4 regions of the Paenibacillus germinis genome follow, and region 3 is predicted to be linked to each of the others. Evidence: riboswitches for the same ligand, from Rfam matches in the RefSeq annotation. Region 3 holds a riboswitch; each other region holds the start of a gene.

Region 1 (2,203 bases), on a different contig from region 3:
CTTTTCAATGGTTGGGGCTTGTTGTTCTTCAATTGTTCTAATAACTCTGCAGTTCCATCTACCGAGAAATGTTTAAGATTATATTCCGCATGTACTAACATGTCATCCAACCAAATCGTATCTCTAATTAATTCCTTGGGGCATGGAGTTGAGTGAATTTGTGACAAGGTTAAACCAAAATTGAATATCATTTCATGCTTCTTATCCGTATTTTTCTCTTTATTTAATACATGTCTTAAAGTTTCCCCCTCAAAAAATTGCAGCAATGCCCAAGACTGATTCTCACTTTTTTGTTGCACAATCTGATAAACAGAGGGAATAGGTAACTTCGTGTTATGTAGACTATATAGCACATCAATTTCTTTAGATAACCAGGAACAATATTGTTCACCTTTTGCTCTTTTTATAACAAAACAACCTCGTGAACTTTCAATTATTGCTACATCAGATGTATGACCCTGTCTTGGAAATCTGATTTCTTTAATGGCACCTAAATAATCATTTATTTCATTGGGTATTTCGTCTAAATTGATTGGATACATTAATGACACCTCAACCCTTCCCCAAATTTCACTTAGAACATTCATTCGCTTCATTCTATTACAAATTACTTAATATGGAAATATAATTGAAAATGAGGGCACATTTCTATTTACTGTAGTTAGTTATATATGCTCATAACCGAGAGGTGAATTCAAAAAACGAAAAAACCAGCAACAAATAGTTGCTGGTTTTACTTAAAATATTCTGCTGACAAATGTTGCTACGTTAGTTGCTAATGAATTCCTGTACCCATTCGCCGTTGTAAAAAGCAACACCGATTTGGGTGAAGTTAGGACTTAGAATGTTTTGACGATGACCCGTGCTGTTCATCCAAGCTTTCATGACAGCTTCAGGCGTTTGTTGACCTTTTGCAATGTTTTCACCTGCGTAGGAATAGCGAATGCCGTATGTGCTCATCATATCAAAAGGCGACCCATAAGTCGGCGAGGTATGATCGAAATAACCATTGTTGTACATATCCTTCGCTTTGTCCAAAGCCATGGTGGTAAGTGCGCTATTGCTGGTTAATGGACGCAGTCCAGCCTTTGATCGTTCTTGGTTAACTAAGTTAACGACTTGGCTAGCAAAAGTTGTTTGGGATGGCGCAGTCGTAACTGGCGTTTTAGTACCTGCATTTGTACTCGTACTGCCAGGAATGTTGAGGCTCATACCAGACCAAATCACGTTCGGGTTGGCAACCTGAGGGTTTGCCTTAATAAGCGAAGATAGGCTTATGCCATACTTCTGGGATATTAACCACATTGTATCATTACCTGATACCGTATGGGTTGCTGGTGCGGCCATTGCCGCGCTCGAACCTACGAGGACGCTCAATCCTATTGCGCCGGTAACCACAAGCTTTTTGTAACGTTTCAAAATAAACCTCTCCTTTTTGCGGCCTGCGAGGTTAGCTGTCGGATTCGGATCAAAGAGTAATCACCCGGCCGCTGTCGCGGCTTCACCCCAAATAATGGGTCCCCCGTGCTTCACATGAAACTTCGGCCTTCTGAGTTATTTGATCCATATGGATCTCACAAATTGTAACATGTGAAATCATAGAGAACATGACTCAAAATTTTCCAACAATATTTTGCAAGCGGTATCAGCCGTTACTTTTAGACCAAAATATTAGCTCATTAATCCCAAATTCGTGGCCGATCGATTCCAGCCGTTCGCATATAATCCAACAGTTGCCCGGTGTGAACGGATTCGTGGTATGCGATCCTCATTAACATATCTCCTAAAGTTCGAACATACCCTACGTCACTTCGATTAATTTTAATATTTGACAAATCCTCAGGGGTGAACGATTTAACGGTATTCAAGAATTGTTCTCTGTACATTTGTGCGAATATCAGTTCATCCTCCACCGAAGAAAATTCCCGATTGTCAAAAGGAGAATCGTATGAAGACAAACTTCCACTGTTAAGAATTGCAAGATGATAATAATGCTCGCTGTCCAATATGTGCCGGATCATTTCTTTAATGCTTAAGGCTTGGGCATCAGGCCTCCAATCCAGCATAGTTAGAGGAATAACGCTCCACACTTTAATACTTCTACGTCGGACTTCTTCCAAGTTCAATATAACAAGATCTGTTCCGTTAATGATTAACACTCCTTTAAACTTCTCAATAATTCATGCCTAGTTGTTTTATAATT
Region 2 (2,203 bases), on a different contig from region 3:
CTAAAAACCATAAAATTTCGATAAAAATCGCAATATTTCGCGCAAAAAAAGAACATCTGCCTTCTATGCTTTCATTCGAAAGATTCATAGAAAACAAATGTTCGATAATTTAATCCTTTTTCATCACACGGCTTATTTACAGAACTCTTTTGGCTCCCACATATCTGGATCCCCAGTATGAACTGGCGAGACTATCTATCCTTACACCTCTAGACGTTGTCGCCGAAATGAATTGATCATTTCCCAGATAAATACCAACGTGATTTACACTGCCTGCTGCAAAAAACACAAGATCCCCAACCTTCAAGTCCGTAACCCTGGTTCCTGCTTCATCGTACATTTGGACCGAAGTTCTGGGTAGATCAATGCCTTTAGCTTCGTACAAATAGCGCACAAATCCGGAACAATCAAACCCTCCGGGTGTTGTGCCTCCCCAAACGTATGGCGTCCCCATGAACGTATTTGCTGTTTGTACGATTTGATCAGACACGGATGGTTTAGCTACCGCTGCTACCTTTGGAGCTGGTGCTGGTGGCGGTGCAATCCAGGCTGGCTTGTGCGACTTGCCATCGACATTCACAATCGCGATACGATTCGCTTCATTCCACTCAATCGGAGAACCGAATGTTTCAGTGATGAATCGCAAGGGTACATACGTATTACCTTGATAAAGCGTCGGACTGCTTTCCAGACTAATCTTCTTGCTGTTCACAATCGCTTGCTTCTCGTCGGTTGTCAGTTGAATCGTCTGCTGCTTGTTGATCAACGTGACCACGATGTCGCTTTCTTGCTTCGCCCAGCCTACTTGATAACCCAATTTCTCAGATAGTACTCGCAGTGGAACTTGCAGCGTTCCTGCGTTGTCAATAAATGGCTGTACTTCCGGGAACTGAATCAACTCATCGTTGACCTGGACTTTCACAGTGGATGTAGATGATGCGGCTTGAACCGAGGGAGCGGAAAACAGAGATACTGCCGCACAAACAAGTGCGCATGAACAAATAAAGCTTTTTGTAAAAAGTTTCAAAAATTGTTCCTCCTTGAAGCCTCCGAGGTTAGTTGACGGGTTCGGGAAGAGGTTTCCCTAGCGCGCTCAGTTTATTAAACAGCTGAGCATTCATTCACCCCAAATAAAGAAGTCCCCCGTACCAGAGCTTTTGCTGCTCCGAGATTCGGCATTTTTTGTCTATGTTAGACTAGCATAGTTGGTCTATTAGTTTCAACTTTTGTATAGTGGTAATTGTTTCCACGGGATAGCCTCACGTATTAATTGCTTATCGTTTCAACTTCGGCTGCGAGCACATATTTGATCTTCTTGATTTTGCTGTAGACAGTTGTCGTACGATGTTTGTCTGCTGTGGAAATGACCAACTGAATTTGTTGGTTCTCGTTCAAGTCCTTAATTTTGATATGTTTCACCTTCATGTATTCTTCGCTGATTTGATCGATAAGTGTGGACATGTCCCCTTCAGGACTGAAAATAATATTGATCGCCAAGTCCTTCTCCCTCAGCTTTTGTGGGCCAAGCAGCTTGATAAAAATCGGAAACAGATTGATAGCGAAAATAATAAGAATAACAGCCAAAGTCGCCTCTTGATAAAATCCTGCTCCCGTTGCGATGCCAAGAGCGGAAGCCGCCCATACCAATGCCGCGGTCGTAAGTCCAGAAATAATCTCATTACTTCGTCTTAAAATAACGCCAGCCCCAATAAAGCCTACCCCGCTAATGATTTGAGCCGCTAGCCTCATAGGATCCATATTCGTATATCCAGGGATGGAGTACTTTTGAACGGCTCCTATCGATACAATAGTGATTAAGCAGCTAGCCACCGAAATCACCATACTCGTTTTCATACCCAATGGTTTATGCTTGAGTTGACGGTCAATCCCAATCAACAGACCTAATAACAGCGCCATCCCTAGTTTCTCCAAAACAAGAAGACTCATTTCATGTCCCCATTCCTAAAGATAAAATGAAAGGTAAAGCCCCGGAAACCGGGGCTTCGCATAGAAATTTTTCACTTGGAATCCTGCGTTTGCAACAAATCTTTTAATCTTCCAGGGAAGTCCGTAATAATACCCGAAACCCCAAACCCGGTTAGATGCAGCAGATCATTTACTTCATTTGCTGTATAAGGGTAGACATAAAGCCCGCTCTCAGTCGCCTTCAGCACATCCTCGGCATCCAACATTTGAAAGTAAG
Region 3 (2,203 bases):
CCCACCATCCGAGCGGGATAACTTTGGGATCAACCGCTATCGTTCTGCCTTCTGATACGGTAGTCCCTGTATAGGTTTTACCAAAACCAGGAGTTCCTTCGGATTTACCTGTAGATGCCACGTCTGCCGAATAAGCAGTTAACTTCACATTCTTCAGGATTTGTTTGTACCCAAATGTTACACCATTCTTCGAAACCTCATCCACACTAGGTGATGAAGCCGAGAGAACAACAACAGGATTTTTCGTGCCCACGGACACGACTTTATTAATACTTTCTGTTTGTACTTCTTCACCCACAACTGCTTCCGCTACTAAAACACCATCTTCGAAAGTCTTTTCTTTCTTCTTCAAGAGTACGCCCTCTTTACCTTCTTGGACGACTTGCTCTTTGCCTTTGAGCAGCGATGCGTCGCTTTTCTTTTCCGTATCGAACGCAATCGTCTCAGTTACTTCCTCCGTCTCTTTCTTCACACGAACGATTTTGATTTCATCGCCTGAGCTCAGAGCGGCTGTCGGTTCGGGAGTTAAACGATCGTGCTCCCCAAGTGCAATATGTAAACGTTGCAATGCACTTTCAACCGTTCTTGCAGTTGTGTAAACAGTGGTGGTCTTTCCATCAGCAGTCAATTGAATCGGTGAGGCATGTTCGATGACAATTTTGTCTCCACCCTTGATTGTTGTCGTTGGCGCAGTAGAAATTTCATCGTGTTCACCAATCTTTATGGCTTGTTCATCCAGTAGGCGTTGCAGGACCCATTGCTTCGTATGCACAACGGTTTCTTTTCCATTCACAACCACGGATACGCTCTTGGTAGCCGTACCGTACAACAACACCAAAAACATGAAAGTCATTGCGATTGAAATTATGGCTAGACTTAAAATCAAACGCAAGTTTTCATGCTTCCATCGCAATGCGAAGGACATGCTGGATGATCGTTTTACATGGGTCTCGCTAATAGAGATACTGCCCACTTCTTCGGTCCTCCTTCAAAGCCTCGCCGCCAGGTTACAGCATGATTAGATTTGACGCGACTAAGGTTTTTTAGTTTAACTTAACGTGTTCGCCATCAGCAGTACGGTACTATACCGCTGCCTTCTGGTCGTCCCACACCAGTTTGCCTATTCAACATTCATATGAATTCCGGGCAATTTTTAGTCGTCCGAAATGTGTATAGCCCTTTATGAAGACAAAAAGCCAGCAAGAAGAGGACTCTTCTCGCTGGCTTAGTTTGTATAGTAAAATACACAAATAGCACGCACGACAATCGTTACCTCTCTTACGCTTACGAGGTTAGCTGACGGATTCGGACGTGAGAGTCGCCCTACTAAGAGCATACAAAGTATACTCAAAGATTCACCCCTGTTACTCACTCTGTTCACTCAAGAAGCATGCTTCTTCAGCTTACAGTGGTTCCCCCGTTCCCATAAATGGAACTCAGCGAATGGAAAAATGGCAAATTGGTTATTAAGTTATTATGAAAAGTATATTACGCTGTTAATCTTAACCTGTAAAGGGATTGACACCTACTAAAAAGGGCTAAATCAACTAAAATTCGCTTAAACACACAATTAAATAGCCCTATTTCTACTTATATCTCATTTTTACGTACGTATACTAACTATTTTCAACTTTTCACCCCTAAACTAGGCTTAAATTACAAATTTGTTTATAATGATCGTATAGGAAAGTGATTCATAAATACCAATAATTTGCTAATCAGGGAGGCAATGAGATGGGCTCCATTCTACAAGTTGACTCTTTATATGGGGGATATTTACCAAAAAAACCTGTTCTTCATGACCTAACCTTTTCTATCCGTCAAGGTGAAATGATGGGTCTGATCGGACTTAATGGTGCAGGTAAAAGTACAACAATCAAAAACATTCTCGGCCTTCTCCAACCGCAAAAAGGATCGATTCGAATCAACGGACTAACTTTAGCTGAAAATCCTTTGTCCTATCGCGCAACCTACGCTTATGTACCCGAAAGTCCTGAGCTCTACGAAGAGCTTACGATCCGCGAACACCTCGAGCTCACCGCTATGGCCTACGGATTGTCGAAAGACGACTATTTGGCTCGATCTAGCTCTCTTTTGGAGCAGTTTCAAATGAAGGACAAGCTGAACAGCTTCGCCAGTCATTTATCCAAAGGGATGAAACAGAAAGTCATGATTATGAATGCATTCCTGATCGAACCCTCGT
Region 4 (2,203 bases), on a different contig from region 3:
AGGGTGCCGATTATAATCGCGCCGACAGCACCAATTCCGGTCCAAGCCGCGTATGCTGTGCCTATAGGGAGAGTTTTTGTTGCTACCGCTAAAAAATAGAAACTTACAATCATCCCTGCGATCGTGACGAGGGAAGGAACTAAACGTGTAAAACCATTCGAAAATTTCAACGAGATCGCCCAAAGTACCTCAAATACACCTGCAATAACGAGATATAACCATGCCATGATGAATCACTCCTCTTAAATTTCTTATACGTACCTATTATGCCGCAAAAAAGGAAAAAGCCTGGAAGTTATATCGCTAAAGCGATATGACTCCCGGGCTTTTTCCCCTCCGTGACCACAGCGTATTCGCTGCGTGTTTCCCCTCGGACCAGTCTGACGATGAACGCCACGGAACCCTAGAAAACAATATGCCGTTATTATAGAACGGCTAACATACGATGTCAAGTTACAAGATTTGCAAATGAATAAAAGCCCTGAAAGCTGCTCTTTCGAGCGGGGCTTGTCCGGGCTTTATTCATGAGTCTTGCAGAGTTTACTTGGATTCAGCAGTTAGTTGATTGTAGATATCATCCCACAGAACTCGTCTGGCTGATACATACCGCTTCGCGTAATAAGATTGGCTAAGTTTGCTTTTCACTATACCTTCATCGGAAGCAGAGTGAATGAATTCACCGTTTCCAAGATAGATACCAACGTGAGAAATGCCATTGCCGCCGCTTGTGTCAAAGAACACAAGATCACCTTTACGAAGATCTTTTTTGTCAACCCAGAAGCCTTCTTTATTTTGAGATGATGAGCTATGAGGAAGATCAATGCCGAATTTGTCGAAAACGTATGAGGTAAAACCAGAGCAATCAAAGCCCTTTGTGGTTGTTCCTGCCGTTCTGTACGGAATTCCGAGCAATCCGTCAACCGTTTCATCCAAAGTGGATTGGGCCGCTGACACGCTTCCTAAACCGATACTCAAAAACAAAACAAGGCTAAAAACAAGAGCAACAATCTTTTTCAACTGCTTGTCTCCTTCCGGTGCCTACGAGGTTAGCTGGAGGGTTCGGTTGAAGGTTCCCTATGATCCCTGTCTTGCAAGATCAATTCACCCGGTGTGGTTCCCCCGTTTCCCCAAGAAATGAGGAATTCGGCATGAAATATTTGGTTTTTTTTGATGCTAGTCCTTGTAATTCGTCATAAACATTTAAAATCCTCCTTTTCTATGAGTCTACTCATTAAAATATGCAAGTTTATTAGGGAAATAAACAAAAAAAAGCCCCTTTTGCAAGGGGGGAGAAGAAAATGTGCTAATTTCAGCTTATTTATATGCACTTAGCCGTTCATTTTGGCAGATAGAAGCTGATATTGGGAAGTTATGGCCCACATTTGGAAGAAAATGTGGAAAAGCGGAAAGAGCTGATAAATGATTAGTGCTACCAGACCTGCCCAAATGTAAGTTGCAGTGACTGTGACCCCTGCCAATAGTCCTGAGGCGATTAGGAGGATAAGTGCAAGCCCGATAATAGGAAGCAAAGAGCGAACGAAAGTGATGACGGTGGATAAAATGCCAAGTTTGGCAGCAATCGCGAACTGCACGTACATAAAAAGAAGATGTAAGAGAAAGCCATAGACGAGCATGCCGAGAAGCCAAGGCAGTAATTGGAGGGCCGCTTGCTCATACGATGTGGTATGTGCGAATTGTTTTTGCGCTTTAGGAAACAGCCATATGAGCGGCAGCAAAGAAAGCGAGATTCGAACGACATATGCGATTAGGAATGGGAGCATAAGCTCCTTTATGCCTCGGAAAAAGCGATAGCCGGCATTTTGCTGGGAATGGGTCAGCGAGTAGTAGACGCCGCTATTCAATATTGGAGTGAGCAGCATGCGAACAACAAGTAGAGCAGCCAGCCACCAAAGGTAGGAATGGCTAAGATCGGTTTTGACAAGTTGGAACTGTCCTTCAGCTAGAAATAGCTGCAGCGCTTGCTTCGGTTGCTCGCCACCAGGATAGCGGTGCATGAGAGGGACGAGAACACCCTGTACAAGCTTATACAGCAGGATGCCCCAGCCCATCTGATACAGGAACAAGACGATCGTGGCGAAAGGTTGCCGTAAAGCCGCCCTGAAGCCAGACTTGATATAAGTTGCCACAGTTGTCCCTCCTAAGAGTTTTCCGTAGGAAAACTTTCTTCGTAAGCATGTGCACT

Evidence for each region. Region 3 has a riboswitch for cyclic di-AMP ahead of GC102_RS17770 (resuscitation-promoting factor). Riboswitches for the same ligand answer to the same signal wherever they lie in the genome.
Region 1: linked by a shared signal. The riboswitch ahead of GC102_RS09740 (CAP domain-containing protein) and the one ahead of GC102_RS17770 (resuscitation-promoting factor) in region 3 are both predicted to bind cyclic di-AMP.
Region 2: linked by a shared signal. The riboswitch ahead of GC102_RS26910 (C40 family peptidase) and the one ahead of GC102_RS17770 (resuscitation-promoting factor) in region 3 are both predicted to bind cyclic di-AMP.
Region 4: linked by a shared signal. The riboswitch ahead of GC102_RS32770 (C40 family peptidase) and the one ahead of GC102_RS17770 (resuscitation-promoting factor) in region 3 are both predicted to bind cyclic di-AMP.

The regions. Positions count from the first base shown of each region.
Region 1 is NZ_WHOC01000047.1:24,785-26,987, forward strand. It holds gene GC102_RS09735 (phosphotransferase family protein) at 1-542, opposite strand, end outside; gene GC102_RS09740 (CAP domain-containing protein) at 769-1,419, opposite strand; cyclic di-AMP (ydaO/yuaA leader) riboswitch at 1,425-1,557, opposite strand; gene GC102_RS09745 (DinB family protein) at 1,680-2,150, opposite strand.
Region 2 is NZ_WHOC01000144.1:62,337-64,539, forward strand. It holds gene GC102_RS26910 (C40 family peptidase) at 137-1,027, opposite strand; cyclic di-AMP (ydaO/yuaA leader) riboswitch at 1,030-1,188, opposite strand; gene GC102_RS26915 (MgtC/SapB family protein) at 1,267-1,947, opposite strand; gene GC102_RS26920 (glycerophosphodiester phosphodiesterase) at 2,019-2,203, opposite strand, start outside.
Region 3 is NZ_WHOC01000088.1:54,023-56,225, forward strand. It holds gene GC102_RS17770 (resuscitation-promoting factor) at 1-973, opposite strand, end outside; cyclic di-AMP (ydaO/yuaA leader) riboswitch at 1,267-1,452, opposite strand; gene GC102_RS17775 (ABC transporter ATP-binding protein) at 1,735-2,203, shown strand, end outside.
Region 4 is NZ_WHOC01000168.1:27,174-29,376, reverse strand. It holds gene sugE (quaternary ammonium compound efflux SMR transporter SugE) at 1-227, opposite strand, end outside; guanidine-I (ykkC/yxkD leader) riboswitch at 316-418, opposite strand; gene GC102_RS32770 (C40 family peptidase) at 541-1,017, opposite strand; cyclic di-AMP (ydaO/yuaA leader) riboswitch at 1,021-1,159, opposite strand; gene GC102_RS32765 (hypothetical protein) at 1,329-2,147, opposite strand.